3 regions of the Rhizobium leguminosarum genome follow, and region 2 is predicted to be linked to each of the others. Evidence: riboswitches for the same ligand, from Rfam matches in the RefSeq annotation. Region 2 holds a riboswitch; each other region holds the start of a gene.

Region 1 (10,376 bases), 1.5 Mb from region 2:
CCTGAGAATGCCGTCAGATCTGCCGATTAATTTTTCGGTCGATGCGGACAATTCAGCCTGCAGCCTGGAAATCAAGAAAACCAGCCAGCGCGGCGTCTTAAGCACAATCAGCCGATTCCCCGCATCTTTCAAAGACAGCGGTCAAAGCGGCGATGAATATACGTTTTCGTTTTTCCAAAACCGCGTTTCGTTTATGAGCGGCGCCCGATGCGCCTTCTCATTTTCTCTGACACAGATGTGACCATGTGTTTGGGGTGATGGGCATGCCTTGCCGCGCGCATACCCTCCAATTCATGCCTTCGCCAATTCCTTCTCCACCGCCGAAACCAGCCGCGAATCGTCGGCCGTCACATCGGGCGCGAATCGGGCGACGACTTTGCCGTCGCGGCCGATCAGGAATTTTTCGAAATTCCAGAGGATATCGTCCTCATCGCCGCCTGTCATGCCATGGGATTTCAGGCGTTCGCGCATTGGTCCGTCACCCGTCGTCGCGACACCCGACTTGGTCAGCTGCCGGTAAAGCGGGTGCTGGGCCTCGCCCTTGACCGAGATCTTCGAGAAGATCGGGAAGGTGACGTCGTAGGTGCTGGTGCAGAAATCGAGGATCTCGGCGTCGGTGCCGGGCTCCTGGCCCTTGAAGTCGTTTGCGGGAAAGGCGGCGATGACGAAGCCGCGCTCGCGCTTTTCCCCATAGAGCTTTTCCAGCCCGTCATACTGCGGGGTTAGCCCGCATTTCGAGGCGACGTTAACGATCAGAATCACCCTGCCCTTGTATTCGTTGAGCGTCATTTGACGACCATCCACAGTCTTGACCGGGATATCCAGCACATTGCCCGTCACGGGAACCTCCAATTTCAGCAATCTGTCCTTCGCTCAACTTAGCGATATCGCAGCCGTTGTCATCAGCGACGGGATCAACTCGGCGTCACTCCGGCTGCCAGCCCGGCCTTGCGGCCGGCGCCGGCTCTATGGGCAGAGATATCAGGCTGGCGAAGTTTCCCTGACGTCGTCGAGCAGGAAGTGCACGACGAGATAATCCGTCTTGTAATGGCGGCCACTGTCCGACACGGAATCGACGCTACCGCCGTCCTTCGGATGCCAGGGATGATAGTGGGGGTTGGTGGTGATCAGCGTAATGGCCTTGCCATCTCTTTCGCCAAGCCGGAAGCGCATCTCGGCGAGCGGCCAGATCCGCTCGTAATCCTGCATGGTGATTCGCGCCTTCAGCGCCTTGCGCTGCAGCGGCGCTTCGCCGGCCTCGGCTGGTGTTTCCAACACCACCTCCTCAGCTCCGCTGATGATGGCGTTGAATTCTTCAGGCCACATGCGTCTCATGAAATCGCTCCTCCCGAGGCTTTTTCGTCAGTTCACAGATGGAACTTAGCGGTTTGTTCGAAAGAAGCAAATTCCTGTCATGCGGTTGTCATCGGTGCCGGCTGCTCCTACCTTCCCGTCAAACCGCATCAGGGCCGTCAGTCGCCCGCAATCCCGAGATCAAGATGAAGACACGTGAAGAAAGGCAGGCGCTCCGGGCGAGCATGCCGCGCACCCCGCTCAGCGCCCATCATATGGAAAACGCCCGGCTGCTGCCGGATCGCGGCGAGCTGCTCTACCGGATTCCGAACGGCGGCATCGGCGTCGAGGTGGGAGCGGCCTTTGGCGAATATACGGCGGAGATCCTGGAAAAGAACCGACCGGCACAGCTCTACCTCATCGATCCCTGGTCGATGGATCGCTACAGTTCCGGGCTCGACTCGATCCACACGAATTTCGCGGCCGAGATCGAGGCCGGCCGGCTGCACCTGATGCAGGGCACATCGCTCGAGAAGCTTGCCGAATTCGAGGACGATTTCCTCGACTGGGCCTATATCGATACCGATCATTCCTTCGAGCTCACCTGGCAGGAACTCCTGCTCTGCGAAAAAAAGGTGAAGCGGACGGGGCGTATTGCCGGGCATGATTTCTGCACCGGCAATACGGTCAAGCCGATCGTCTACGGCGTCGTCGAGGCGGTTACCAAATTCTGCAAGGATTACGGCTGGCAATTCGAGTTCCTGACGGTCGAATCACACGCGCATTTTTCCTATTGCCTAAAGCGGCTCTGATCAGTCTAAAGCGCGGCGCGATCTTTCAGATTCGCTTCACACGCTTTAGGTCTTTGGTCTTGCGCATGTCTTCACCGCAAAACCGCTGCACACTTTTGCGTGACATGCTTTACGCCTGGCCGGAATATTGCTCGTCGCTGACCTTTTCCATCCAGTCGACGTGATTGCCGTCCAGCGCCTCATGAATGGCGATGTGCGTCATCGCCGTATCCGGGGCAGCACCGTGCCAATGTTTTTCGCCCGGCGCGAACCAGACGGTATCGCCGGCACGGATCTCGCGGATGTCCCCACCCCAACTCTGAGCGAGGCCCTTGCCTGATGTCACGATCAGCGTCTGGCCGAGCGGATGCGTATGCCAGGCCGTGCGGGCGCCGGGTTCGAAGGTGACGGAGACCGCCCTCACCCGTGCCGGCGCCGGCGTTTCCATCAGCGGATCCTGGCGAACGGTGCCGGTGAAATAGTCGGCCGGTGGCTTCGTCGAGGAGCGAGAGCCGACGGGTTTGATCTCCATGATCTTTCCTTTTCCATTGATTGCGGTTGAAGCCCTATATCGCGACGATATTTCATCGAGGCGACCAATCAAAGCTGGATCGGCAATTGCTGCGGACTCACCCGACTGATAATTCCAACACCTTTCACCTACGGAGGATTTTTCATGAAACACCATGCTTTTGGCCGCATGCCCTTCACCGTCACCAATGTCGGCTTCGGCGCATGGCAGATCGGCGGCTCCTGGGGTGATGTCAGCGAGGCCGACGGGCGCGCGGCGCTGAATGCCGCGCTCGATGCCGGCATGACATTCATCGATACGGCCGATGTCTATGGCGATGGCCGCTCTGAAAAAATCATTGCCGACGTGCTGAAGACGCGCGGTGGCGAACGCCCGATGGTCGCCACCAAGGCGGGCCGCCGCCTCAACCCGCATGTCGCCGAAGGCTACACCAAGGCTAATCTTGAAGGCTTCATCGACCGCAGCCTGGCGAATCTTGCCGTCGACAGCCTCGACCTCGTGCAGCTCCACTGCCCGCCGCGCGAAGTGCTTTACCAGCCTGAGGTCTTCGAGGGCCTGAACGCGCTGCAGAAGGCCGGCAAGATCAAGGGTTACGGTGTCAGCGTCGAAAAGGTCGAAGACGGGCTGAAGGCGATCGAATATCCCGGCGTCGTCAGCATCCAGATCATCTACAACATCTTCCGCCAGCGCCCCGACCACCTCTTCTTCCAGGAAGCGCGCCGCAGGAATGTGGCGATCATCGCCCGTGTGCCGCTCGCCAGCGGTCTTCTCTCCGGCAAGATCACCCGGGACACACATTTTGCCAGCGACGACCACCGCAATTTCAACCGCAACGGCGAGGCCTTCGATGTCGGCGAGACCTTTGCCGGCGTTCCCTTCGAGGTCGGCCTGCAGGCGGTGGAAGAGGTGCGCAAGCTGGTGCCCGAGGGCACGACCATGGCTGCCTTCGCGCTCCGCTGGATTCTGATGAGCGACGCTGTCACCGTCGTCATCCCCGGCGCCCGCAATGCCGAGCAGGCCAGGGCCAACGCGGCTGCCGCCGACCTTGCGCCGCTGTCAGCCGATGTCATGGCGGCAACGCGCGAGATCTATGAGCGGCTGATCGCGCCGCATGTGCACCAGCGCTGGTAGGCTATCGATATTCCAAAATGCAAATGGCCGAAAGGCAAAATGGCCGGGTTTTCGCCCGGCCATTTTTCTGTCGTGTAACTATCAGAAGCTCAGTTCGTGGCGGTCAGGTCGACCGGGAAGAACAGGGTCTCGCCGGAGGAGTCGCTGACGCCGTCATTGTCGGTGACCGCGTAGGGCTTGCCCGACGCGTCGAAAGTGAAGCCTTCGAGCTTGTCCAGCACATAGCCGTTGGTGGCAGACTTCAGCTCACCGAGGAAGTCATGGGCTTCGGTCTTCTTGACGACCGGCAACTCGCCGCCGAGCTTGGCGGGCTTCAGCTCCGATATCGCCACCTTGTAGAGCTTCTTCAGCCTGGCGGCATCGCCGACGAGATTGTCGCGCTCGATGATGTAAACGCTGTCGCCCTGAGCCGAGATTTCCGACAGGCCGACCCAGCCGCTTTCCGTCTTGTCGAGCGGATAGCGAACGGCACCCCATTCCTTCTTCTTCGGATTGTAGGAGACGAGCTTGACGAAGCCCTTCTCGTCGTCGCTCCACTCACGCTGGACCGCCATCCAGAGCGTGATGTCGTCGCCGGTACCGACAATGGTCACGCCTTCGAAGCCGTAGCGGATTTCGTTGGCGACGAGCTCCTTCGGCAGGGCGATCTCGGCCCTGATGTCGCCCTTGGCATTGACGTTGTAGAGGGCGTGCGGGACGAGACGCTCGCTGTAGCCTTCCGAGGCGAGCCAGAAGGAGCCATCGGCGGCAGCCGCGATGCCTTCGATGTCGAGCTTCTGGGCCGGGGCGCCGTCACGCTTGACGACGAGGGCGTCGATGATGACGGCCGGCTTCTTGCTGGCATCGATCGAGTAGATCGTCGGCTGCGAGCCCAGAACGCTGTCACTGACGGCGTAGAGCATGCCCGGTTTGCCCGGAACGGCGGCGAGACCCGAAAGGGCTGCAAAGCCGATCGGATTGCCGTCCTTCTCGGCGGAAACGATCTGCGGATAGGCCTTCTCGCCTTCCGAGCGCTCGTAGATCATCACATGCGAACGCGTGCCGCCATCCTTGCCGAGATCGACCTCGTTGGCGGTCGCAAAGAGATTGCGGGCGGGAATGGCGATCGCGCCTTCCGGCGAAATGCCTGATGGCAGCAGCTGGACGAGTTCGGGATCGGCGCCGGTATCCTTATAGACGCCGACGACCGAGGCACGTTCGGCGAGCAGGAAGAAATAATTGATGTCGCCGAACTTGGCGGCTTCGAGGCCTTCGGGCTCGACACCCTTCGATCCCGAGCGGCTTTCCGGATAGTGGCCGATATGGGCGACGGCGCGTTCGAAGGAAGCGCCCGATTCGTAGAGAAGCTTGCCCGTCTTGTCGAAGATGGTGAAGCCGCGTGAGCCGCCCTGGTAGTCGCCTTCATTGGCGACGACGAGGCGGTTGTCGTCCAGCCACTTCACGGCGTCGGGCTCGCGCAGCACGCCTTTGGCTTCGCCTGAGAATTTCAGGGCGCCGTCACGCTTGGTGTCGATACCGGAGAGATCGACGCTGCCGGCGGAGAAATGCGTCTTCACTTCAGCCGTGTTGGCGTCGATGATGACGATCTCGTTGTTTTCCTGCAGCGTCAGGGCAATCTCATTCAGGCTGTTGAAGGCGACGAATTCCGGCTCCGGATCCTCCGGGGCGACGCCGGTAAGCCCGGTCAGCGCCACGTGCTTGATGGTGCCGCAATCGACGGTGCCGTTCTTGACCTGGAAGACGACGAGATCGCCGGCCGGCATCTGCGGGATCTTGCCGTCATTGACGTCTTCGTCGCGCTCGTTTTCGATCGCTATGGCGCCGAGCGTCTTGTCCTTGTTGAGGGCGATCGAATCCGGCTGACCGCCGAGATCGCACGTGCTTTCGATCTTCTTGCTCGCCACGTCGACGATCGCCAGACGGCCCGAGGGCTTCGCCTTGCTTTCGGAGGTGTTGACGGCAACGAACGCCTTGCCGGCGCTCGAGGTGACCGAAGTCGGCTCGCCGTCCATCATCAGCGCGCCGCCGGCCTTGGGGCCCTTGGCATCGGTAATGTCGATAAAGCCGATCGCGCCGAGCGGGCTGTCGCTATAGATCAGCGTGTTGCCGTCGTCGGTCGCGGTGATGATCTCGGCGGAGCTCACCGACAGCTTGTCCTTGTCGACCGGCAGGTTCTCTGCGACCGGGAAGGAAGCGATGCGGTTGAAAACCGGCTCGGCCGCGGCCGGGAAGGCAACGGATGCGAGAAGCACGGCAGCAAGCGCTGCCTTGCGCGATGAAATTGTCATGAAATCCCCCATGTGTCGAACATTCGAAACATGAGTTTTCTGCGGGAGCGGCATGACAGAGGCATGACAGATGCGGCATTTTGCGTCAGATCATGTCAGGCGAGTTTCCGCTCCCGGCGCATCTCGTTGCGCATGATGAACAGAGAAGCGGAGAGAATAAGAGCCGCTCCCAGCCAGAGGTAGCCCGCCGGCGCATAACCGAAGAACAGCCAACCGGCCAGCACGTTCAACGGCAGCTTCAGATCGTCGAACGGCTGGACGTAGGCGGCATCGGCTGCAGCATAGGCGAGCGTCAGGAAATACTGCGCTACGGCAGTCAGCAGCCCCGCCAGCAGCAACAGGGCAAGGGTTGCACCCGTCGCACTGCAAAACCTGCCGCAAGCGCCAGCCCGCCATTTATCGGCGTCAGCAGAACGAGCAGCCAGACGGTGATCGTCTCCGGCCGTTCGATGCCTGTCAGGCTCTTGGTGATCAGCGACGAGCCGCCCCACAGCAGCGCCGAAAGCACAGGCAAGAGAGCCGCCCAGCCAAAACCATCAGACCATGGCTGCAGAATGATCATCGCCCCGGTGAAGCCCGCCGCCGTCGCAGCCCAGCGGGCCGGGCCGACACGCTCACCCAGAAATAGCCGGGCGCCCAGAATGATGAAGAAGGGCGAGGTCATCACCAGTGCAATCGCCTGCCAGATCGGCACCGTGGCAAGGCCGGCAACCCAAGCCTCGACGCCGAGCGCGGCAAGCGCGACGCGCGCAAGATGGCGCCAGGGATAGTGTGTGCACATCGCTGCAAGGCCGAGCCTCTTCAGGAACGGCAGCGAAAACAGGAAGGCGAAGCCATATTGCCAGAAGGCTGCCGACGCCGAGGGAAAGGCAAGCTTCATCGTCAGCCATTGGGTGACGACGTTGAGAAGCGAAAAGGCAATGCCGGCAAGGACCATCCAAAGTGCGCCGACAACGGCGCGGGACGGCTCGACTGCAAGGGAATTCTGATTCATGTCTTTCATCCGTGACCAGGGACCAACATAAATCAGGACGCATGAGGCACGGACACGAACGACATGGCGGATCCCCACCCTCGCACGACCGACGCTCATTCTCTTCCATCCGGACTTTAACCGTCGGCTCCGGAATCGCACCGGATCTGCTGACCCCTCCCCCGCTTGGACACGGGGAAAGGCGCTCGCGGGCTCGAGCCGAAACCCTTACCGCCGGTGGGGAGTTTCACCCCGCCCTGAGAACAGAAACGTCGTAGATCAAAGCCCGCGCGGCGGCAAGTGCTCCTAGATCCAGATGATTTTAGGCCGGATCGGCCTAAAATCTGAATCCGAATCTAAATCAAAAAGTAGAGCATGATGTCGTCCGAAAACCGCTCACACTTTTCGGCATCATGCTCTAAAGCAAAAGGGGTTCGGCAAAGCCGAACCCCTCTCAAATCCTGCACAGCTGGTCTCGTTTCCGGCTGGTGGATAATCTCAGATCAGCCGTTGACGGCGTCCTTCAGGCCCTTGCCGGGCGTGAATTTCGGAACGTTGCGAGCCGGAATGTCGACTTCAGCGCCCGTCGACGGGTTACGGCCCTTCGATGCGGCACGATGAGAAACGGTGAAGCTGCCGAAACCCGCGAGGCGGATGTCGCCCTTGTTCTTGAGTTCAGCCTGGACAACGTCAAAAACCGCGTCAACAGCGGAAGCCGCGTCAGACTTCGTCAGTCCTGCCTTTTCGGCTACTGCGGACACGAGTTCATTCTTGTTCATGTTTCCACCCCTTTCTAAATGGTATGAAACGACTCAAAAGTAAGCTAGGCGCAGAATAGGTTTCATCAGGCCCGCCGAAAACCCAAAAGCCCTGCAAATCAAGGAAAAGCAAGCGTCTACATGACGTTTTCACAAAAAAGGCTGGCGTTTCCGCCAGCCTTTTTGCGTGTTTTGGGCCAATTGGGCATAAATGTGGCAAAGGCCACTCAATGCGCTATGGTTGCGCCTGTCTCATCGAGGCCTTCGACCGTTGCGATGACCGGCGTTTCCACCGTGCCGTCCCATTCGATCGGCTCCGGCCGCCGGATCAACGCATGCTTGATCACCTCGCCCATGCGGGATACCGGGATGATCTCCATGTTGTTCTTCACGTTATCAGGAATCTCCGCCAGGTCCTTGGCGTTTTCCTCCGGAATCAGCACCTTCTTGATGCCGCCGCGAAGCGCTGCGAGCAACTTTTCCTTGAGACCGCCGATCGGCAGCACACGGCCGCGAAGGGTGATTTCACCGGTCATGGCCACATGCCTGTCCACCGGGATCCCGGTCATGATCGAGACGATCGCGGTTGCCATGGCGACGCCGGCCGAGGGGCCATCCTTCGGCGTCGCGCCTTCCGGCACGTGCACGTGGATGTCGCTCTTGTCGAAGCGCGGCGGCTCGATGCCGAAATCGACAGCGCGCGAGCGGACATAGGAGGCCGCTGCCGAGATCGATTCCTTCATGACTTCCTTCAGATTGCCGGTGACCGTCATGCGGCCCTTGCCCGGCATCATCACGCCTTCGATGGTCAGCAGCTCGCCACCGACTTCCGTCCAGGCAAGACCGGTCACGACGCCGACCTGATCCTCGCCCTCTGCTTCGCCATGGCGGAAGCGCGGGACGCCCAGGTAGTCGGAGATGTTGGCCGCCGTCACGTGAACGGCCTTCGTCTTGCCCTTGATGATCTCGGTGACCGCCTTGCGGGCGAGTTTCATCAGTTCGCGTTCGAAGTTGCGGACGCCGGCTTCGCGGGTGTACTGCTGGCTGATCGCCATCAGGGCGTCGTCGCTGACCGAGAATTCTTCCGGCTGCAACGCATGTTCCTTGATGGCCTTCGGCAGCAGGTGCCGCTTGGCGATCTCGCGCTTTTCATCCTCGGTGTAGCCGGCGATACGGATGATCTCCATGCGATCCATCAGGGGCGCTGGAATATTCAGTGTATTCGCCGTCGTGATGAACATCACATCCGACAGGTCGTACTCGACTTCCAGATAGTGGTCCATGAAGGTCATGTTCTGCGCCGGATCGAGCACTTCGAGCAGAGCCGAAGACGGATCGCCGCGATAGTCCTGGCCGAGCTTGTCGATTTCGTCGAGCAGGAACAGCGGGTTGGACTTCTTCGCCTTCTTCATCGACTGGATGACTTTGCCGGGCATCGAGCCGATATAGGTGCGGCGGTGACCACGGATTTCGGCTTCGTCGCGAACGCCGCCAAGCGCCATGCGGACATACTCACGGCCGGTCGCCTTGGCGATCGACTGGGCGAGCGAGGTCTTGCCGACGCCCGGAGGGCCGACGAGGCAGAGGATAGGGCCCTTGATCTTGGTAGCACGGGCCTGCACGGCCAGATATTCGACGATGCGCTCCTTGACCTTGTCGAGACCGAAGTGATCGGCTTCGAGGATCTTCTCGGCATTGTTGAGATCGGCCTTGATCTTCGACTTCTTGCCCCAGGGAATGCCGAGCAGCCAGTCCAGATAATTGCGCACGACGGTGGCTTCCGCCGACATCGGGCTCATCTGGCGCAGCTTCTTCAGCTCCGCATCGGCCTTTTCACGGGCTTCCTTGGACAGCTTGGTCTTGGAGATGCGCTCTTCCAGTTCGCTCATCTCGTCGCGGCCTTCCTCGCCGTCGCCGAGTTCCTTCTGGATCGCCTTCATCTGTTCATTGAGGTAATACTCGCGCTGAGTCTTCTCCATCTGGCGCTTGACGCGCGAGCGGATGCGCTTTTCGACCTGCAGCACCGAGATCTCGCCTTCCATGAAGCCGAGGGCCTTTTCGAGGCGCTGCTTGACGCTGGTGGTTTCCAGCATCTCCTGCTTCTCGGTGATCTTGATCGACAGATGCGAGGCGACCGTATCGGCGAGCTTGGAATAGTCGTCGATCTGGCTTGCGGCGCCGACCACTTCGGGCGAAATCTTCTTGTTGAGCTTCACGTAGCTCTCGAATTCGGAGACGACCGAACGCGACAAGGCTTCCAGTTCGACCGGATCGTCATGCGGCTCCTCGAGCACATGGCCAAGCGCCTCATAGAAATCCTCACGGCTGGTATAGGTGTCGATCTCGGCGCGGGCGCGGCCTTCGACCAGAACCTTGACGGTGCCGTCGGGCAGCTTCAAGAGCTGCAGCACGTTTGCCACGGTGCCGACATTGTGGATCGCGGAAGGATCCGGATCGTCGTCGCTGGCGTTGATCTGCGTCACCAGCATGATCTGCTTGTCGGAACCCATGACCTCTTCGAGCGCACGGATCGACTTTTCCCGTCCGACGAACAGCGGCACGATCATATGCGGGAAAACCACGATGTCGCGCAGGGGCAGAACAGGGTAG
Region 2 (10,376 bases):
CGCTTCCTGCCCTCCCGATTGCAGGTCTTTCTCGAGGCGCTGAAAGCATGGAAGAACCCTTTGTGGCTTCCCTTGCATTGAGGCTTTTCGATTCCATCACCGAAAATTGAAGCCGCGCGCGCGGCTGAGCGATCTGCGTCGGCCAAGCTGTGTTAGAGTTCGCAGGCTTGCATGGCGCAGGGATTGGATTGCCAATGCTGACGACACTTGCGGTGCTTATGAGTCTTTCCGGCATCGTCCCCATCGCGCAAGCGGGGGGAAGCGAGGTCGATGTGACCCTCGTACTTGCCGTCGACACCTCGCGGTCTATGGATTTCGAGGAGATCGGCATCCAGCGCGAGGGTTATGTCGAAGCGCTCAAGCACAAGGAATTCATCGACGCGGTGCAGGGCGGGCTGACCGGCCGCATAGCCATCAGCTATTTCGAATGGGCAGGCTATGTCGTCCGGGATTCGGTGATCGACTGGCAGGTAATCGAGACGGAAGAGGATGCGGCCGCTTTTGCCGACAAGCTCGAAGCCCGGCCGATTGCCACGCAACGGCGCACATCGATCTCCACCGCGATCGCCCAGGGCGCCAGCATGATCGTTTCCAGTCCTTTCCAGTCCAGGCGGCAGGTGATCGATGTCTCCGGCGATGGGCCGAACAATTCCGGCGATCCCGTCACCCCCGCCCGCGACAAGGCGATAGAAGCCGGCATGATCATCAATGGCCTCGCCATCATGCTGCGGCCATCCGATGCGCCCAACGGGCTCGACAAATATTATGCGGATTGCGTGATCGGCGGTCCCGGCGCCTTTGTGCTGCCGGTCCGCAAAATAGAGGATTTCGCCGTTGCCGTGCGCCGCAAGCTGGTGCTGGAGATCAGCGGCATTTCCCCGGCGGCGACGGTGCAGAAAACAGCCGGCGCCGGGACGGGCACCGACTGCCTGATCGGTGAGAAGCAATGGCGGGATATCTTCGACCGCTGATGCCAGAACAGGATGATTTTAGGCCGGGTCGGTCTAAAATCTCAATCCTGTTCTGAATTACATAGTTAGTGCCCGTCCACAAACGGTAAACCACTGAAATTATTGGAGGAATAGCGATATTGCGACGGGCAAAGCCCGGCGGTTTCAGGTATACTTTAGATCAAGCCATTGATTCTAAAGACAAACCCGCAACCGCCGGAGCCGACAATGCGCCAAGAACGCACCGTCCAAGCCAATATATTCGATCTTTTCGCCGAACACGAGATCGGCCGCGAGCTGAAAGCCATGTCGCAATGGCTGGATGAGCATCGTGATCTGCTCGGGCTGGTAGCGCAGGACCTGCGCCGCCACGGCGTCAAGGAGACCGGCCGCGAGGGCCTGCCGGCGGAGGCCGTGCTGCGTTGCGCCCTGCTCAAACAACACCGTCAGTTGAGTTATGAGGAGTTGGCCTTTCATCTGGAAGATTCCGCCTCGTTCCGGGCCTTTGCCCGGCTGCCGTGGGGGTGGAACCCGAAGAAGTCGGTCTTGCACAAGACGATCAGCGCGATCCGGGCCGGGACCTTTGAAGCGATCAATCGCGTGCTGTTGACGAGCGCCCGGCAGGACAAGGTGGAACGCGGCAAGGTCGTGCGCATCGACAGCACCGTCACTTCGGCGCTGATGCACGAACCGAGCGACAGTAGTCTTTTGTGGGACTGCGTGCGGGTGATGGTGCGGCTGTTGCAGCAGGCGGCTTCCTTGGGCAGCGCCATCTCATGGCACGATCACTGCCGCGCGGCGAAGAAGCGATCCCGGGCGATCCAATTTACCCGCGGTCGTCCGAAACGAGTTCAGCACTATCGCGCGCTGCTCAGGATCACGCGCACCACCTTGAGCTATCTCGAACAGGCGGCGGCGCAACTGCCCTTGGCGGCGGGCCCGGCGGTCGAACTCTGGCAGGCCCAACTCCGCCACTATAAGCCGCTGATCGAACGGATCATCGCCCAGACCGAGCGGCGGGTCCTGGCCGGCGAGGCGGTGCCGGCTGGCGACAAGCTGGTCAGTTTGTTCGAGCCGCATGCCGACATCATCGTCAAAGGCAGCCGCGACGTCGAGTATGGCCATAAGATCAATTTGACCACCGGCACAAGCGGGCTGATCCTCGACCTCGTCGTCGAAACCGGCAACCCGGCCGACAGCGAGCGCTTGCTGCCGATGCTGGAACGCCACATCGGCATCTGGGGCGAGGCGCCGCGTCAGGCGGCGGCCGACGGCGGCTATGCCAGCCGCGATAATTTGAGCCGAGCCAAAGCCTGGGGCATCTGCGACATGGCCTTCCACAAGAAGTGCGGCCTCAGGATCGAAGACATGGTCAAGAGCCGCTGGGTCTATCGCAAGCTGCGCAACTTCCGCGCCGGCATCGAGGCCGGCATCTCCTGCCTCAAACGCGCCTACGGCTTGGGGCGCTGCACCTGGCGTGGGCTCGACCACTTCAAGGCTTATGTCTGGTCCTCGGTGGTCGCATACAATCTCGCCCTCTTCGCCCGCCTCAGGCCGACCTGACATCCCATGTCGCCAGCCAAAACCGGACCGGCGTGACGCCGGCAGTTGCCAATGCGCGCATGTCCACCAGAAATCCTGGCCGCCGCAATTAGCACCCATGAGCCACACCGCATGGCTTCAAAGCGGCCACCAAGCGGAACCCAAGTGCGCTGCAAGCTCAAGAAAACCAGCGTTTATGGACGGAAACTAGTTAGAGCATGATGTCGTCCGAAAACCGCGCACACTTTTCGGCATCATGCTCTACCGGGTCAGCGCGCCGAAGTTATTTCAGTCAGTATCTGGTAAGCGGCGGAGACACGGTCCTCATTGGGATAGTTTTTGTTGGCCAGAATGACGATGCCAACTCGCTCTTTCGGGATGAACGCGACATATGCGCCGAAACCATTCGTTGAGCCGGTTTTATTGATCCAGACATCGTCGCGCGGTTTCATTGCCGGCATCAGTTGCTTGACGGGAATGGTCTTGAGCATCGCGCTCGAATTGTTGTCCATCAACGTCGTCAATGTCGCGGGATAGGAATACTGTTCCCAAATAAGGCCCTGGGTCATCGCGCCGACATCGAAGTATCCCGTGTGCGTATTGGTGATCGCCTGCTGGAGCTTATCGTCCAATTCGACCATTCCCATATTCGCGTCGATAAACCGGATCATGTCGCCTGCTGTGGATTTCACGCCATAGGCCTCGGACGAAAGAGTGGCGGGTGTCATCCGAGCCGGCTCGCCGCTTCGCTTGTAGCCTTGGGCATAGTCGGCCATCCTCGATTTCGGCACATTGATATACGTGCTCGTCAACCCGAGAGAAGGAAACAATTGGTCTTCCACAAGAGCTGCGAAATTTTTGCCCATGCTTTTTGCCGTTATATATCCGAGCATGCCGATGCTTGGATTGGTGTATGTTCGGTGCGTTCCGGCGGCATATGAGGGTTTCCAGCTTGCGAAGTACTCCATCAGCTGTTTTTCGGTTTTGACTTCATCGGGAACTTGCAGCGGAAATCCGCCAGCCGTGTGCGTGCCCAAATTCATCAGCGCGACATCGCCGAAGGGCCTTCCCTTCATCGACGGAAGATATTTGCTTGCCTTGTCCGACAGCGAAAGCCGGCCGGTCACGTCCGCGTAAGAGGTGAGGGTGACCGTAAAGGTTTTGCTGATCGATCCCAGTTCGAACATGGTCGCCGAGGTGACGGGCCTGCCCGTGTCCTTCGACTCGACACCGTAGTTGAAGATGTGGTCCTCTCCGTCAACGGCGATGGCAACGGCCATGTCCGGAATGCCGTATTTATCCATGATTGGTTTTATCGCGGCGTCCGAGATGGCTTTCAGTTTCAGCTCGTCAGCCGCAAAGCCACTTGTGGAAATGCATGTCGAGACCAATGCGGCCGATAGAATTCCTATCCAATCACGCTTCATTTCTTCATCCTCTCAAAGCAGCTTCATCAGCGCAAAGGCGCATGAGGACGGCATTTAATGGCACTGTTTTGCGGCAGCAAACGATGATATCTCGGAGGAGATCCAAGAAAATCTAGGGCTAAGATGGTTCGGCAATTCCTCCCTTTAAATGGCTTGAGGGCCTTCGAAGCATCGGCAAGACATCTCAGCTTCACCCGGGCCGCGATCGAGCTTTGCGTTACCCAGGCGGCTGTCAGCCAGCAGGTGAAAAGCCTGGAGAAGCGGTTGGGGGCTGCCCTTTTTCAGCGTCTCCCAAGAGGCTTGAAAATCACCGCTGAAGGCGAAGCTCTTTTGCCGACCTTGACCAATTCCTTCGATCAGATGGCGATCACGCTGGACCGGATTGAAGCCGGGCAGGTTCGGGAATTGCTGTTCCTGGGCGTGGTCGGGACGTTTGCCGTCGGCTGGTTGTTGCCAAGGCTTTCGGATTTTCAACGGCAGCACCCGTTCATCGATGTGCGCGTTTCGACAAACAATAATCGCGTCGATATGGCGGCCGAGGGACTGGACTTTGCCATTCGCTTCGGCAGCGGTTCCTGGCATGGCACAGAAGCGCTGCGTCTGTTCGACGCTCCGCTCTCTCCCCTGTGCGCGCCCAAATTGGCCGAGCGTTTGAGGTCGCCTGCAGACCTGGTCGAGGCGACGCTTTTGCGGAGCTACAGGGCGGACGAATGGAGCACCTGGTTCGCGGCAGCGAACGTTCCTCCGGCGGCGCAAATAAACGCCGGTATCGTCTTCGACTCTTCCCTGGCGATGATGGAGGCGGCCCTGCAAGGACTGGGGGTCGCTCTGGCACCGCCGTCGATGTTTTCCAGACATCTATCCTCGGGGGCTATCAGACAACCTTTTCCCACGACCATATCGCTGGGGAGTTATTGGCTAACCCGACTTCAATCAAGACCGCCAACAGCGGCCATGCTCGCATTTTCCGATTGGATAACGTCGCAGATGTCTTCCGCATCGCAATGAGCTTCCGGCGAGCCGGAGGCCGAGATCATCCCAACCGGCGTCAGCCTCGTGGCGCTCTCCTCTCGTCATGCCTCCACCGCTGCAGCTTTGCTTACGCCACGCAGATGCCCGGCACGGCGACCTTCTGGAAGAGATGCGGTGAGGCGACCGCCGAGGATGGATAGGCCGAGAGCTTCGCCCGAAACTCCGGATGCGAGAATGCCGCCCGGAAGTCGGCGGTCGATTCCCAGACGGCATAATTGAGATAAGCAGGACTTTCGCCGATGGCGCGGTGCATCTGGGTCGAGATGAAGCCCGGCTGCCGTTTCATGAAGGCGGCATCGGCCCGCCAGGCATCAAGGAAGGCCTGCTCGTCGGCCTTGTCGAGCGTGAAGAGGTTGATGAGGATGATCGCGGAGGCATCGATCGCGATTTGGCGATCGATCGGGAAGGCAGGGTCCATCGGGCGCATGAGCGACATGGTCGACTCCATCTGATTTGGTTACATGATGTCAATCTGGTGATACGGATACATATCCAGTTTGACACTATGATGTCAATATAGCTATATGGTGACAAATGGACGAACTTCAACGAACCCCGGCCGGAACAGCTTTGACCGACCTCATTCTGGATCTCTTCCGGCTCAACAACCGGATGATCAACGCCGGCGATAAGCTTGTCGACGGGCTCGGCCTGACCAGCGCCCGCTGGCATGTCCTCGGCACCGTCGTCACAGCAGGCCGGCCACAGCCGGTTGCGTGGTTGGCGCGCGACATGGGGGCCAATCGCCAGAACGTCCAGCGCATCGTCAACGATCTGGAGAAGGAAGGGCTTCTGGCGTTCCAGCCCAACCCGCACCACCGACGGGCACAGCTCGTCTTGCTGACGGACAAGGGAAAACAGGCATACGAAACCGCCATGCGTCTGCAGGCCCCCTGGGTCGACGGGCTCTCGGAAGGGCTTCAGGTCGAGGATCTCAAAATCACGCATGCCGTCATGAAGGCGTTGCGCAGCAAACTGGAAGGACATGGAGATGTTGAAGAGCAGGCCTGATCGCCATGGCGCAATAGCGGTTTCGATCCACTGGTTGAGTGCGATTCTGATCCTGGCGCTGCTCGGCTCCGGCTTCCGGGCCGCCAACGCCATGGATGCCGCGACCAAGGCAGGGCTGCTGCGCTTCCACATTCCGGCATAATTCCTTAAACAGGAGACGCAGATCGGCGAACCTACAAAGGAGCTGGCTACTGCCAAACCCAATTCGATGATCAACACTCACCAGGACCGGCTCGATGGTATGGTGGCCGCTGCACGCGGCAAAGACACGCGATGAAGTCCCGGCGCGGCACGTGCGGTACCCGCCGGGATGTTTCTCTCGAATGATGTCGCCGTCTGGTCGCCGCCCTTGCCCTATAAGGGCAGCTGCTTACCGGCCTGTTCGCTGACCATGTATTCGGCGTACCAGTCCGGCCAGTTCTCGTCGTGTTTGCCGCCGTTCCGTTTCTCGTGTTCGCCGTGCGCGGTCGCCGCACGGCGCATGGCTGACGCGAGATCGGTTGAGTTGGTGAATGTCGTCCCGTCGGTATCGATGCGTCCCGGCAGGCGCGTGGTGACTTCCTGGAACAGCCAGCCGTTGCCGTCGGGATCCTTGAAGGAGGCAAAGGAGCGGTAGCTGCGGTGATCGGGATCGCGGCCGGCAATGCGGAGCCGCCCGAACAGATAGGGTTCGTCCTTGCCGGCATAAACGCCGGCCGCGTCGTGGAACACTTCGCTCACCTCGACGCCGCGGGCGATGAGATCGCGGCGGGCGGCCTCGATGTCGGAGACGATAAGATAGAGCCCCTGGGCTGAGCCGGGGGCTGCGGCGGTGACGTTCTTGCCGAAGATGATCGCGCAGCCGGAGCCGGGCGGCGTAAACTGGATCACCCGAAAGTCGGCATCATTGGCGAAGTCGGCGTCGAGCCGCCAGCCCAAGCCGTCGTAAAAACGTTTGGCGCGGTCGACGTCGGAAACGGGGATGACGACCACCTCGAGCTTGGTGTCGACGGGCTGTGTTCTCGGGGTCTCAATGGGGGATTCGCTGCGCAGTGCATTGCTCATCTTAAGCTCCTTGGGTTCTGGATGTCTTGAGAATTGCGGACACGTGACGGGCCAAGTTGACCACGGCGCGGTGGGGTCGTCGAATCAATTATTCTGTCTGATTTGGCCGGTATTGGCGGATTCCGCTGCGACACACGGCGCGTCGCTCTCGATTCGTGCGGTTGGTGCGGTCATGTCGATCCGATGAGGCGGCGGGGTCGGTTCCCCGCCACCTTCGTCTGTCGTCCTGCGGCTCGTCGAGCCGGGGTGCAGGAAGTCCCTACGCAGCGAGAGCGGCGCGGGTTTTGCCAATCGTCAGAGCCGCCTTTGCTGCCTCGCGCCCTTTCTCGACGAAATGTGCTCGGTAGATCTGTTTGTGGTGCACGGTTTCCTGATACTGATGCGGCGTCAGCGAAACCGACAGCACCGGCACACCGGTATCCATGCCGGCGCGCATCAGCCCATCGACGACGGCCTGGGCGACGAATTCGTGGCGGTAGATTCCGCCGTCGACGACGAAGGCGGCGGCAACGACAGCGGCATAGCGTCCGGTTGCCGCAAGATCGCGCGACAGCAGCGGCATCTCGAATGCGCCGGGAACATCGAACACATCGATCTGCTCGGGCGGAATAAGCTGATGGAAGCCATCTAGGGCGCGGTCGACGATATCGGCGTGCCAGCTGGCTTTGACGAAGGCATAGCGGGTGGGTGTCATGGTAATCTCCTTTGGCGAACAGACACATCACCCAAGGCGATCACGAACGTCCCCGACAGCCGCAAGGGCGGCAGGAACGCACGTTCTCTTTCATCCGGACTATGACCGTCGGCTCAGGCATCTCACCTGATCTGCTGACCCTTCCTGAGAAGGCGCTCGCGGGCTCGCAATCTAAATTGCATACCGCCGGTAGGGACTTGCACCCCGCCCTGAGAACGGCGCGAACAATAGGGGGAAGGTGACGGGCTGGCAATAGGCCGAAATGCTTCGCGACTAATGCTGGATCAGCGCTCCCGACGCGGCGATTTCGCTTGTTGGTCGATCGCGACGGGCAAGCCCTCTTGCGGAGGATGGGCTTGCGCCTACATGCTGTGCGTGAGGACATTCACGTCAGAATAGCGGCAAGACAGGCTGCGCCGTCTCCACCGGAGACGGGCAGGGCCATGGAAACCATGGGAGAGAGAGATGCAAGACCCCTTTGTCGTCCACCGCGAGGCGCATATCGCGGCGCCGCCGGCTGCGGTGTTCGCGTTGATGACCGACCCGGAAAAGATCCTGCGCTGGATGGGAACGGAAGCGCAGGTCGAGCCGCAGCCCGGCGGGCTCTATCTCGTCAACGTTACCGGCGCGCGCTTTGCGCGCGGCTCGTTTCGCGAGGTGGTGCCGGTTCATCGCCTTGCCTACAGCTTCGGCTGGGACGGCAGCGAGGTGGTGCCGCCGGGGTCGAGCCTAGTCGAGATCGACCTGATCGAGCAGGGGGGCGGAACGCTGCTGCGGCTCACCCATAGCGGTCTGCCGAGCGCCGAGCAATGCGCCGGCCATGCGGAAGGCTGGGCACATTATCTCGGACGGCTGACCGAGGTCGCCGCCGGGGGTGATCCGGGTCCCGATCCTTTTTACGGCAGGACATGAACAATTTTTGCGGGCGGCGGGGCGGTTCTGAAGCGCTTGCCGTTGCGACAACAGCGGTCGGCGAGCGCTCTGACCAGCCGTGCGGAAGCGCTTCTTTTTCTCCCGCAAACATGAACGCGCAGTTCATCTCCAGTTCAATTTGGCGGTCATAAGGTGTGGACGGCTGGATTGAAATGGAGTTCTCGATGAAGGCACTTTCTATCGCGGCTGCCTTGCTCGCTGGCAGCCTCTCGTTCGGCACAGCGCAGGCGATGCCGATGGGGACAATCAATGTCCAGAGCAATGTCACAAAGGTCGACTACGCCTGCGGTCGCGGCTGGCATCTGACGCGCTGGGGCGAATGCCGGCGAAACTGGCGCCGCCCACCGCCGGTAGCTTTCTACGGTGGTCCGCCCCGCTGGGGCTGGGAGCGGCGTCACCGGGATTGGGATGGCCCGCGCTGGCGCCATGAGCGGCGCTGGGATCGCGACCGCCGTTGGCGGGATTATGATTAAGGGTCTTGCTTAGTTGGAGATGGACGAAGGCCGGGGCGATTTTCGCCCGGCCTTTTCTGATGAGACAGCTTCACGACGCTGACCGGCAGCGTCCTCCCGATTTGTCCGATACAGTCAGATCCTGCTGACGAGCCAGTACTTGTCGTCGATCAGCTCCTCGAGCTCGACCGGGTCCTTGACGCCGAATTCGAACCATTCGACGAGTTCCTTCGCCTTGCGGCTGCTCTCCTCCGCCGTCAGCTCGACCTGATGTCTTTCGCACCATCGCCGAAGGATCGACGTCAGCAGCGTCATGTCATTCCCATCCAGCGGATCTTTCGGCCAGAATATCGTGCCCATCGCACCCCTCAATCACACGATGACGAACGACCCTATAATGGAATCAAAGTCGCGCAAGTTTAAAGTGTTTATTTTTTGTTTTCCACCACGCCGAATGTTTTCGACAGCCGATGCGGACGGCCTTTGCGGGCGACAGGCCGAGTTGCTGGAAACGTCCCCACGATCACCCGGGGGATGTCCTTGCGGACGTCCACGTGGGCGTGCGATGTTAAGCGATGGATCTGCCGTCTCCCCTTGCCTGGCTGGTTGATGAGGCCGGAGCCTCGCCTGGTCCCGAACGGTTTCTGGCCGAGCTCGGGCGCCGGCTGCTGGCCGACGGACTGCCGCTTTCCGGCGGCACGCTGACGCTTTCGGTGCCGCATCCGATCATTGCGCGGCGCACCTGGTTGTGGCGGGCCGAGACCGGTGCTGTCATCGAGGCGCTGGCCTTTGCCGCGGCTCCGCAGAGCGAGGCCGGGCGCGACTGGCTGACCGGGCTTGGGCCGGTATGGGAGGAGCGAATAGGGCCTTCGCAGGATAGTCCCATGCTCGGCTGGGCGGGTATCGACAACCGGGCAGGGGCGGGCGCATTCGCTCCGGCCGACGCCGACAGGCTGCGCGAGGTTGCGCGTTTTGCCGCCGCACCGCTCGCAGCACTCGCGGCGCGGGAGGCGCGGGCAGCTCTGCTCGAAGCCTATCTCGGCCGGCGTAGTGCCGCCCGGGTGCAGGCCGGCGAGCTTGCCCGCGGCAACGGCGAAACCATCCGTGCCGCTCTTCTCTGCGCCGATCTGCGCGATTTCACCGCGCTTTCGGAGGTGACGGAGCCGCATGCGATGATTGCGACGCTTGACGCATGGTTCGACCGCGTCGCAGGCGCGGTGCACGCCTTCGGCGGCGAGGTGCTGAAATTCATGGGCGACGGCGTGCTGGCGATCTTTCCGGTCATGGGCGC
Region 3 (10,376 bases), 510 kb from region 2:
GCGCATGGCCGTGGTCGGCGCTCCCACCTATTTCGACACCAGGCCGAAGCCGCTGACGCCGCAGGACCTTACGGATCACAATTGCATCAATCTGCGCCTGCCAACCTATGGCAGCGTTTATGCATGGGAGTTCGAGAAGGGCGGGCGCGAGCTCAGGGTTCGGGTCGAAGGACAGTTGGTCTTCAACAATATAGCCCTGCGGCTGAACGCAGTGCTGGCTGGTCTTGGGCTGGCCTATATGCCGGAGGACTTGGTCGAGGCACATCTTGCCGAAGGGCGGCTGGTGCGCGTCCTCGAGGATTGGTGTCTGCCGTTTTCCGGCTACCATCTCTACTATCCGAGCCGCAGGCATACATCGCCGGCATTCGCCCTCGTCGTCGATGCACTTCGCTATCGAGGATAGATGCCCACCGTTTCCGGGCGGCCGGATCCGGGACTTACTGCCGAACCTCTCCAAGGCCGACGATGTCAGCGATGAAATCGGCGATGGCGCCTGTGTCGTCCAGATCGAAGACCGGCAGGGCCGTATCCGTGACGGTATGATCGGCGGCGATGGCGCAGATATGGGGATCGCTCGGCGCCAACGGTTCACGATTGGCGGCCTCCAGGCGGCGGGCCTCTATCTTCGGGATCGGTTCGCGTTTGTAACCTTCGATCAGCACGAGATCGCAGGGCGCGAGACGGGCGAGGATCTCCTCGAATTCAGGTTCCGGGGCACCGCGCAGCTCGTGCATGATGGCGTAGCGGGTGCCGGAGACGATGGTGACCTCATGGGCGCCAGCCTGGCGATGGCGGTAGCTGTCGGCCCCGACCTTGTCGATGTCGAAATCATGATGGGCGTGCTTGATCGTCGAGATCTTATAGCCGCGGCGGGTGAATTCCGTCACCAGCCGGACGGCGAGCCCCGTCTTGCCCGAGTTCTTCCAGCCGGCGATGCCGAAGATTTTCGGTGCGGTCATGCGCGGAGGGCCTCCAGCCAGCGTTCCGCCTCGACGAGATCATCAGGCGTGTTGATGTTGAAGAAGGGATCGAGCAGGCTGGCGCGGGTCGGATGCAGCGGGAACGCCACTTCCGTAACGTCATGCCGTAACAGGAAGTCGCGCACGCGGCGCTTCTCGTCGATGGCGATCCAGGCTTCGAGATCGGCGGCCAGCGTCACCGGCCAAAGCCCGAAGACGGGATGGCTGCGGCCCTCGGAGGCGGCAATGGCGATCTGCGACGGGTGCTCGACCGCTGCCGCCAGCCGGGCGACGAGATCGGCCGGGAAGAACGGGCAATCCACCGAGACCGTGACGACGTGGGTGATCGAGGGAAGGCCGGCGGCATAAACCATGGCCGCATGGATGCCGGCCATCGGTCCGGCCTTTCCGGGAAAACGGTCGGGAACGACAGGCACGTCCTCGGCGGCGGTTTCTGCATTGACGGCAACGAGCAAGGTCTGTTGCGAGAGGCGGGTCAGCACATGGCGGAGCAGGCTCTCGGCTCCGAGCATCACGCCCGCCTTGTCGCGGCCCATGCGCTGCGAACGTCCGCCGGCCAGGACGACGCCTGCTATATGAGATTTATCCAAGGAGAATTCAGCCATGATCCTTCCTCAAACCGGCGCGCGCGGCGCGGATTCCTGCGCGATCGGCGATACACGGCGCTTGGCCTCACGATAGAACGTATAGAGGCCGGAGGCGATGACGATCGCAGCCCCCAAGAGCGTCCAGTTGTCAGGCACTTCGGCGAAGAAGATGAAGCCGAGCAGAGAGGAGAAGATCAGGCTGGTATAGCGGAACGGCGCGACGAAGGAGATTTCGCCGGTGCGCATGGCGAGGATGACCGATTGGTAGCCGATGAGCACCAGCACAGAGGCGAGCACGAGATGCCCAAGCGCGTTAGCGCTGACCGGCTGCCAGCCGCCGAGCACCGGGATGAGGAGCGCGCCGAAGAAGGAGGCTGATATGGCGGTGATGACGGTTATCATCAGCGAGGGAATCTCCGGACTGATGCTCCGGGTGGCGAGATCGCGGCCGGCCGTCGTCAGCACCGCGGCGACGCAGAGGAGGGCGGCGGCGGTGAATCCCTCAGGGCCGGGGCGGATGATGATCATCACGCCGATGAGGCCGACGACGATGGCCGACCAGCGCCGCCAACCGACCGGCTCGCCAAAGAAGAGGGCAGCGCCGAAGGTGACGACCAACGGCAGCGATTGCAGGATCGCCGAGGCGTTGGCGATCGGCATCATGCCGAGCGCGGTGATATAGGTGACGGCGGCGAGCGCCTCGCAGATGATCCTGAAGATGATCATCGGCTCCAGCACGATGCGCCAGGAACGCAGCGCGCCCATTCTCCAGGCGATCAGATAGACGAGCAGGCTGGTGAAGAGGCCGCGCAGGAACATGATCTCGCCGGCGTTCATATAGGCGATCACCGATTTGGACAGAGCGTCGCTTGCGGAAAAGCCGGCCATCGCCAAGCTCATATAGATGGCGCCCTCAGTATTGCATGACCGCGGCATGAAGAGATTCCCGTTACCTGTGCGCTCCTTTTAGTCGCGAAGATGCATGAAGGGAATCGGATGAATGTCACACAAAGCATAAATCGATGATGCGGTGCACAATAACGCGGATGTCAACGCAGGCGTGGACACAGGTTTCCGCAAATCCCCGTTTTATAAGATGAATTCCGATATTTCCGACGCCGCAATCAAGGCGTCGATGAGGACGCGCCGTCGAGCTGCCGGTTCGGCCATAGGCGTTTTTCTCGTGCTACGCGGGAAACGGGTGGCTGCATCGTCTGAAGTTTGAGCATCTCGGATATCGCAACAACCCAGGAGAGACCGATATGACACTTCTCAACGACAAGATCGCAATCATCACCGGCGCAAGCTCCGGCATCGGCCGCGCGGCGGCGAAACTCTTTGCGCGGGAAGGCGCCAAGCTTGTGGTCACCGGCCGGCGGCAGGACGCGCTCGATGCCGTCATCACAGAAATCGAGGCGGAGGGCGGACAGGCCGTCGCCATATCAGGCGATGTCAGGGACGAGGCGCTGCAGGCAAGGCTCGTCGAGACGGCAGTCTCGCGCTTCGGCAGGCTCGACATCGCCTTCAACAATGCCGGCATCCTCGGTGAGATGGGGCCGGTCGCCGGGCTGTCGCTGGAGGGCTGGCGCGAGACGATCGAGACCAATCTCACCGCCGCGTTCCTCGGCGCCAAGTACCAGTCGGCGGTGATGGGAAAAGGCGGCGGATCGCTGATCTTCACCTCGACTTTCGTCGGCCACACTGTCGGCATGCCTGGCATGGCCGCCTATGCGGCGAGCAAGGCGGGGTTGATCGGTTTCGTGCAGGTGCTCGCCGCTGAACTCGGAGCGCAGAAGATCCGCGTCAACGCACTGCTTCCCGGCGGCACCGACACACCCGCCAGCATTACCAACGCGCCTGATGCCACGCCGGAGGTGCTCGCCTTCGTCGAGGGATTGCATGCGCTGAAACGCATGGCGCAACCCGAAGAGATCGCCAATGCGGCGCTTTTCCTCGCCTCCGACATGTCGAGCTTCGTGACCGGCACGGCGATGCTGGCGGATGGTGGGGTTTCGATCAGCCGGACATAGGGGCAGGAAATAGGGTGTGCTGTGGTAACCAGCCGTTCGCGTCTGGGACCCAGCCACCCGCCCTCGTCCTTCGAGGCTCCGGCCTGCGGCCTGCGCGCCTCAGGATGAGGGCTAATTGTGGTGCCGTGGGGCTTGGCACGCCCTCTCTCCAGCCTCATCCTGAGAGGCTGTGAATGTTTGGTGGCGGATGCGATTGGATTGTGATTCTGTTGGGTGGTTGATTTGCTTGGGGGATGATGGTGGGCGACGAGCTGTTCGAAGGATTGCCGGTGCATGAGGCGCGGCGAAGTGCTCAGGTGGCGGGCGGTGCGGCGCGCATGCGCGAGCCGGTGCGCGATCAGATCGAGTTGCGTGTGGTGGATATCGACAGCTTGATCGGCCAGGATCACGCGGTGCGCGTCATTTGGAGCTATGTCGAGGGACTGGATCTGAGCGGGCTCGAAGATCGGATCAAGGCGCGTGAGCACAGGCCGGGCCATCCACCGATTTCACCACGGCTTTTGCTGGCGCTGTGGCTCTATGCCAGCAGCGACGGCGTCGGCAGCGCGCGGGCGCTGGAACGGCTGTGCGGGAGCCACGACGTTTATCGCTGGCTGTGCGGCGGTGTCTCGGTGAACTATCACACGCTGGCGGATTTTCGGGTTGGTTGCGCCGATCTGCTCGACCGGCTGCTTTGCGAGCATCTGGCGGCGCTTGCCAATGCCGGGCTCGTCGCTCTCGATAGTCTGGCGCAGGATGGCGTGCGGGTACGGGCGAGCGCGGGCGCCGCCTCGTTCAGCCGCAAGGCGACGCTCGATCGGCATCTTTCGATTGCCGAGGCCGTTGTGGATCAGCTCAAGCAGGAGGTTGATGCGCGTTCGGATGCCAGCAATCGGCGCATCAAGGCGGCCAAGCAACGAGCGGCGCGCGAGCGTGGCGAGCGGGTCAGAGCAGCCCAGGCCGCGCTTGAAGAGATCGAGCACCGGCGCCAGGCACGCGAAGAAAAGCGTGGCAATGGCAAAAAGCCGAAGGAGCCGCGCGCCTCCAGCACGGATGCACAGGCGCGGGTGATGAAGATGGCCGACGGCGGCTTCCGTCCAGGTTATAATGTGCAGGTTGCGAGCGCGGCCGGTGAGCAGCTCGTGGTCGGGCTCGAGGTGACCAATGCCGGTTCCGATCGCGGCCTCATGCGGCCGATGCTGGAGCGGTTGGGCGCGCTGAGCGGCCATCTGCCGCGGCGCTATCTCGCCGATGGCGGCTTTTGCAGCGCTGAAGATATCGAGTGGGCGCACGCCGAAGGGGTTGAGGTCTTTTGTCCGCCCACTCAGTCCAAGCACGGAACCGATCCCTTCTTGCCGCGGCACGGCGACGGTCCGGGTGTGCCAGCCTGGCGGGCTCGCATGGCAAGCGAGATGGGCAAGGCTCAGTACAAACCCCGCTCGATCTGCGAATGCATCCATGCCCGCTGGCGCAACTGGAACCTGCGACAATTGCCGGTGCGCGGCATCGAAAAGGTCCGTGCCGTCGTGCTCTGCTACGCACTCACCAACAATATCTTGCAAGGCCATCGGCTTGCCAACGGCTAAACCAGCCCAATCACCCAGACGCCAACAAGCGACCATCCGAACGCACCTCGCAATCGTCTGACGCTCGATTGCATCGGCCAACCAAGACCGGCCAGAAACGCACCAGATTCAAAAGCTTCACAAGCTCTGAGGTGCCCCGCAGGGGCCTCGAAGGAGGGGGCTGGCGGCTTTGCGCAGATTAAGCGACTTCGCGTATGTCTCTTTCTGCTTGGCGGTCGAGATAGGCGACCAGATCCTCGATAGTGACGAGGGGGAGGTTGTGGCGTTCGGCGAAGAGCGTGAGTTCGGGCAGGCGGGACATGGTTCCGTCGTCATTGGCGACTTCGCAGATGACGCCGGCGGGGATCCTTCCGGCGAGGCGGGCGAGATCGACGGCGGCTTCGGTGTGGCCGGGGCGGCCGAGCACGCCGCGGGGGTTGGCGCGCAACGGGAAGATATGGCCGGGGCGGGCGAATTCGGCTGGCTTTGCGCGATCGTCGACTAGGGCGCGGACGGTGGCGGCGCGGTCGGCAGCCGAGATGCCTGTTGATGTGCCCTTGAGATAATCGACCGAAACCGTGAAGGCGGTTTTGTGCGATTCCGTGTTGTTGGGCACCATCAGCGGAATGTCGAGTGCATCGAGGCGCTCGCCTTCCATGGCGATGCAGACGAGGCCGCGGGCGTGGGTCATCATGAAGGCGATCGTTTCCGGGGTGACGGCATCGGCGGCGACCACGATATCGCCTTCGTTTTCCCGGTTCTGATCATCGACGACGACGACCATCTTGCCGCTGGCAATGGCTGATATGGCATCTTCAATTCTTGCGATAGTCATGCTGTCTGGCCTTTCAAGGGTTATGTCAGCGGGCTGACATGGTCTGCTCGGCTCAATCCGTGAGCGAGCCTTCTTCCCTTGGGCGAACAAACGTCAGCCGACTCCGGGATGGAGTGCGACTGCCCGTGTTGTCCTCTTCCATCCGGACTATACCGTCGGCTCCGGCATCTCACCGGATCTGCTGACCTTCCAGCAATAGTGCTACAGCGTCCTTTGCGCGTCTGAAAGACACGCGGCGCTGTAGTGCCGGAAGCGCTCGCGGGCTCCAGGATTGCTCCTGATACCGCCGGTGGGGAGTTACACCCCGCCCTGAGAACATTTCAAAGATAGGATCAAAAACAGGCAAATGGCAAGGTCACTCGACCTGGCAAAAATGCAAGGTTGCCCTAACGCCGATGGACACACTGTTCACACGGAGGCGACGACGGCGTGGCCTTCCGCGTTTCGTTGGTGGTTTGATTCGTGTCGTTGTCCCCAAACCACTGCGCACTTTTGGGCGACATGCATCAGGACATGATCAGGCCGCCGTCGACATTGATCGTCTGGCCGGTGATATAGGCGGCGTCATCGCTGGCGAGGAAGGTGACCAGGCCGGCGACGTCTTCGCCGGAGCCGGCCCGTTTCATCGGGATGCCTTCGACCCATTCCTTCATCAGTTCGCCGGGGGCGTAGTTGCCGAGCAACTTGCCCCAGGCCTGGTCGTTATAGGCCCACATGTCGGTCTCGATGATGCCGGGGCAGAAGGCGTTGACGGTGATCTTCTCGGTCGCGACTTCCTTGGCCAGGCTCTGGGTGATGCCGACGACGCCCATTTTCGAGGCGGCATAATGCGGCGTGTAGATGAAGCCGTCGCGGGCCTGGCCGGAGGCGGTGTTGATGATGCGGCCGCCGCGCTTGTGTTTGCGCATTCTTGATATCGCCTCCTGGGCGCAGAGGAAGACGCCCTTGGTGTTGACGGCCATGACCTTGTCCCATTCGTTTTCGGTCAGGTCCTCGACGCGGGCGATGGTGATGACGCCGGCATTCTGGATCGAGACGTCGACCGAGCCGAATTCCTTCTCGGCGGCATCGTAGAGGGCGGTGACGCTCGCCTTGTCGGTGACGTCGCCGATGAAGGAGATCGCCTTGCCGCCTTCGGCCCGGATCTGTTCGGCAACGCCGTGAACCAGGTCCTCATTGGCCGAGACGACAAGATTGGCGCCTTCTTTCGCAAAGCGTTTGGCGATCGCCGCTCCGATGCCGCGGCTTCCCCCGGTAATGACGACAGTCTTCTGCTCAAAGCGTTTCATGCTCTTTCCTTACGTCCGTCGACAAACAGCAAATGTGGATGCGACCTACCATGCGATCATTATTGGAGCTCAACTGGTTGTCGTGAATTCAGGCAGTCTTGAGCGCTGATGACGACGCCTGAGCTCTCCGTCCGTTCGATCGGCGTGAAGGGCGGGCAGACGACGATATCGCACGCCGTCATACCCGTTAGTCCCTTCAGCGCCTCGATCTCAGCCAGGGAGGAAGCGAGACCGTGCATTTTCCAGCGGCGGCAATGAGCTTTCTCATCGCATCACCAGCAGCAGAAACCGCCGTCGACGAGAAGATCGACGCCGGTCACGAAACTTGCCGCATTCGACAGCAGGAACACCGCCGGGCCTACCATCTCGTCCACCGCTGCCATGCGCTGCATCGGCGTCTGCTCTTCGAAGAGCTTGGTCTGGTGGACCATCTCCGGACGGGTGTTCATGGGCGTTGCCGTGTATCCGGGGGAGATGGTGTTGACGCGAATGCCGCGGTCGACCCATTCCATCGCCATGGACTTCGACATATGGATCACGCCGGCCTTGGAGGCGTTATAGTGCGCCTGGCTCAGCCCGCGGTTTACGATCACACCCGACATGGAAGCGATGTTGACGATGGAGCCGCGTCCATTCTTCAGCATGGCGCGAGCCTCTGCCTGGCAGGAAAGAAAGACGCCTTTCAGGTTGATATCCATCAACGTCTGATATTGGTCCTCCTCCATCTCTTCCGCCGGGTTTGCGTTAGCGATGCCCGCCGCGTTGACTGCAAGTGTCAATGGGCCGAGATCGGCCTCGGTACGTGCTATTGCATCTCCAAGGGAAGATTTGCTCGTGACATCCGCCGCGATCTGGATCGAGCGGCGGCCGGCGGCGCGAATATGTTCAGCCGTCTTGGCCAGCCCGTCGTCGGTTCGGCGGTCGAGCAGCGCCACGTCGGCGCCGCATTGCGCAAGGCCGATGGCAATGCGCTGCCCAATGCCGCTCCCGGCTCCGGTAACGATGGCAACCTTGCCGCTGAGATCGAAAAGCTTCGGGGCGTTCAGAGTGATGTCGGACACCGCTCTTCCTTTCTGTGTCTGTTTAGATGGTGGCTAGCTCCATGACCGAAACGTCATTTGCCTGGTCACGATTGAGAATCCCCGCCTGTTTGCCCTGCGCAAGCACGAGAATGCGATTGGAGACTCCGAGAACTTCTTCGAGGTCTGAGCTTACGACGATGACCGCCACGCCCTGTTTGGCAAGATTGACGATGATGTCGTAGATGCCCGCTCGGGCGCCGACGTCGATGCCTCTCGTCGGTTCGTCGAGCACGACGACCTTGGGATCGCGCATCAGCCACTTCGCGATCACGACCTTCTGCTGGTTACCGCCGGATAGGTCCGAGGCGTGCTGTTCAGCACGGCCCTTTACGCCGAACTTGGAAACTGCCTTTTCTGCAAACGAACGCTTGATGCGCGGCGTGATCCAACCGCCGCCGAGTTTGTCAAGATTGGCGTAGATAATGTTCTCGCTGATCCGGTGCCCGACGATCAGGCCCTGCTCCTTGCGGTCTTCCGGAACCATCACGATACCCTTGGCGATCGCGTCCGCCGGATCTCGCAGCCTCAGTTCCTCGCCTTCCAGCTTGATCGAACCAGCACTGATTGGATCTGCTCCCGAAATCGCACGCACCAGTTCGGTGCGGCCGGCGCCGACCAATCCGGCGATCCCCAGAATTTCCCCGGCCCGGACCTCGAAGGTAACGTCACGGAACGAGTTGTCCGGCGAGCTCAGCCCGGACACCTGGAGTACCGGACGATCTGTCGGAACCGGCAGGGTAGGGAACAAACGGTCAAGCGGGCGCCCGACCATGCTCTCGACAATCGTTCGCACCGGGGTCGCGCTGTCTGAGAATTCTTGCACCCGCTCCCCGTCACGAAGAACGACGATCCGGTCGGTTATCTGCTTGATCTCTTCCATACGGTGGGAAATGTAGACGATGCCGACGCCTTCTGATCGAAGCTTGCGAACCTGTTCGAAGAGAGCTTCCGTCTCCGCGCCGCCAAGGGCGGCTGTCGGCTCATCGAGGATCAGGAGCTTTGCGTTGAGAGCCAGCGCCTTGGCGATCTCGATAAGTTGCTGATTTGCCGTGGAAAGGCCGGCGACCGTTCGCGTTGCGGGGATGTGAAGGTTCAAGCGAGCGAGCTGGTCCTGGGCCCGGCGAACCATCTGGGCGCGGTCGACGACGCCGTTCTTCATCAGCCAGCGTCCGATGAAGACGTTTTCCGCGATCGACAGCTGCGGCAGAAGCTGCAGTTCCTGATGGATCAGGACAACGCCCTTGTCGATCGCTTCCCTTGGGGTGGCCGGGGCATAAGGCTGCCCCAGCCATGTCATTGATCCTTCGGATGGTGTGCGGGACCCGGCGATGATGCCGGATAGTGTTGACTTGCCCGCTCCGTTTTCACCGAGAAGTGCAACCACTTCGCCCGGATAGACGTCCAAGCTGACATTCTTCAGAACCTGGAGCGGCCCATACCATTTGGATATGCCCCTCAGGGAAAGAACTGGATCAGTCACGGCACACCTCCTCAAGACCTCGACTTCATTATGGATGGTTGGCGATGAAGCCTGCGACGTTTTCCTTGGTTGTCAGCGTGGCATCCATAAGCTGCACCGGGGGTACCTTTTCTCCGGCGACAAGTTTGGCGGCATTTTCGACCGCATCGCGGCCCATCTTCTGCGTCTGCTGTGTCGCCGTTACGTTGAAGACGCCCTTGCTGAGCGCTTCGAGAGCCGCGGTGTCGCCATCGAAGCCGCCAACGACGATCTTCTGCGACGGATTGGCGACCTTGATCGCCTGAGCGGCGCCAAGTGCGAGGCCGTCGGCCTGGGCGAACACGATGGAAACGTCAGGATTTGCCTGCAGCATATTCTGCATGATCTGGAAGCCTTCGTCCTGGCTCCAGATGTTCGAGAACTGTTCGGCGACAACCTTGACATCAGGATATGCCTTGAGAGATTCAGCGCAACCCTTCGAACGATCGACTTCCGGCGTTGTGCCCTTCTGGCCGTGGATGATGACCATCTTCCCCTTGCCGCCGGCTTCCTTCAGAATGTAGTCGCACA

What was found. Region 2 has a riboswitch for FMN ahead of BA011_RS11570 (6,7-dimethyl-8-ribityllumazine synthase). Riboswitches for the same ligand answer to the same signal wherever they lie in the genome.
Region 1: it holds a riboswitch for FMN, as region 2 does, so the genes downstream of both, ribN (riboflavin transporter RibN) here and BA011_RS11570 (6,7-dimethyl-8-ribityllumazine synthase) in region 2, are expected to answer to the same signal.
Region 3: it holds a riboswitch for FMN, as region 2 does, so the genes downstream of both, ribB (3,4-dihydroxy-2-butanone-4-phosphate synthase) here and BA011_RS11570 (6,7-dimethyl-8-ribityllumazine synthase) in region 2, are expected to answer to the same signal.

The regions. Positions count from the first base shown of each region.
Region 1 covers NZ_CP016286.1:844,816-855,191, reverse strand. Annotated here, with positions in the region: gene BA011_RS04405 (hypothetical protein) at 1-241, shown strand, start outside; gene BA011_RS04400 (glutathione peroxidase) at 292-840, opposite strand; gene BA011_RS04395 (hypothetical protein) at 982-1,335, opposite strand; gene BA011_RS04390 (class I SAM-dependent methyltransferase) at 1,500-2,105, shown strand; gene BA011_RS04385 (cupin domain-containing protein) at 2,215-2,616, opposite strand; gene BA011_RS04380 (aldo/keto reductase) at 2,761-3,747, shown strand; gene BA011_RS04375 (esterase-like activity of phytase family protein) at 3,837-6,047, opposite strand; partial or broken gene ribN (riboflavin transporter RibN) at 6,131-7,038, opposite strand; FMN riboswitch at 7,123-7,277, opposite strand; gene hupB (DNA-binding protein HupB) at 7,512-7,787, opposite strand; gene lon (endopeptidase La) at 7,994-10,376, opposite strand, start outside.
Region 2 covers NZ_CP016286.1:2,304,157-2,314,532, reverse strand. Annotated here, with positions in the region: gene BA011_RS11610 (LysR family transcriptional regulator) at 1-81, shown strand, start outside; gene BA011_RS11605 (DUF1194 domain-containing protein) at 195-971, shown strand; gene BA011_RS11600 (ISNCY family transposase) at 1,179-2,513, shown strand; gene ampC (class C beta-lactamase) at 2,762-3,919, opposite strand; gene BA011_RS11590 (LysR family transcriptional regulator) at 4,043-4,927, shown strand; gene BA011_RS11585 (antibiotic biosynthesis monooxygenase family protein) at 5,019-5,387, opposite strand; gene BA011_RS11580 (MarR family winged helix-turn-helix transcriptional regulator) at 5,486-5,962, shown strand; gene BA011_RS41540 (hypothetical protein) at 5,943-6,104, shown strand; gene BA011_RS11575 (VOC family protein) at 6,317-7,006, opposite strand; gene BA011_RS11570 (6,7-dimethyl-8-ribityllumazine synthase) at 7,266-7,700, opposite strand; FMN riboswitch at 7,779-7,921, opposite strand; gene BA011_RS11565 (SRPBCC family protein) at 8,166-8,612, shown strand; gene BA011_RS11560 (GCG_CRPN prefix-to-repeats domain-containing protein) at 8,798-9,106, shown strand; gene BA011_RS11555 (hypothetical protein) at 9,221-9,445, opposite strand; gene BA011_RS11550 (adenylate/guanylate cyclase domain-containing protein) at 9,661-10,376, shown strand, end outside.
Region 3 covers NZ_CP016286.1:1,797,215-1,807,590, reverse strand. Annotated here, with positions in the region: gene BA011_RS09055 (LysR family transcriptional regulator) at 1-403, shown strand, start outside; gene mobB (molybdopterin-guanine dinucleotide biosynthesis protein B) at 438-959, opposite strand; gene mobA (molybdenum cofactor guanylyltransferase MobA) at 956-1,585, opposite strand; gene BA011_RS09040 (DMT family transporter) at 1,595-2,503, opposite strand; gene BA011_RS09035 (SDR family oxidoreductase) at 2,830-3,597, shown strand; gene BA011_RS09030 (IS1182 family transposase) at 3,831-5,162, shown strand; gene ribB (3,4-dihydroxy-2-butanone-4-phosphate synthase) at 5,341-5,976, opposite strand; FMN riboswitch at 6,103-6,297, opposite strand; gene BA011_RS09020 (glucose 1-dehydrogenase) at 6,483-7,265, opposite strand; gene BA011_RS09010 (SDR family oxidoreductase) at 7,538-8,326, opposite strand; gene BA011_RS09005 (sugar ABC transporter ATP-binding protein) at 8,349-9,827, opposite strand; gene BA011_RS09000 (sugar ABC transporter substrate-binding protein) at 9,856-10,376, opposite strand, start outside.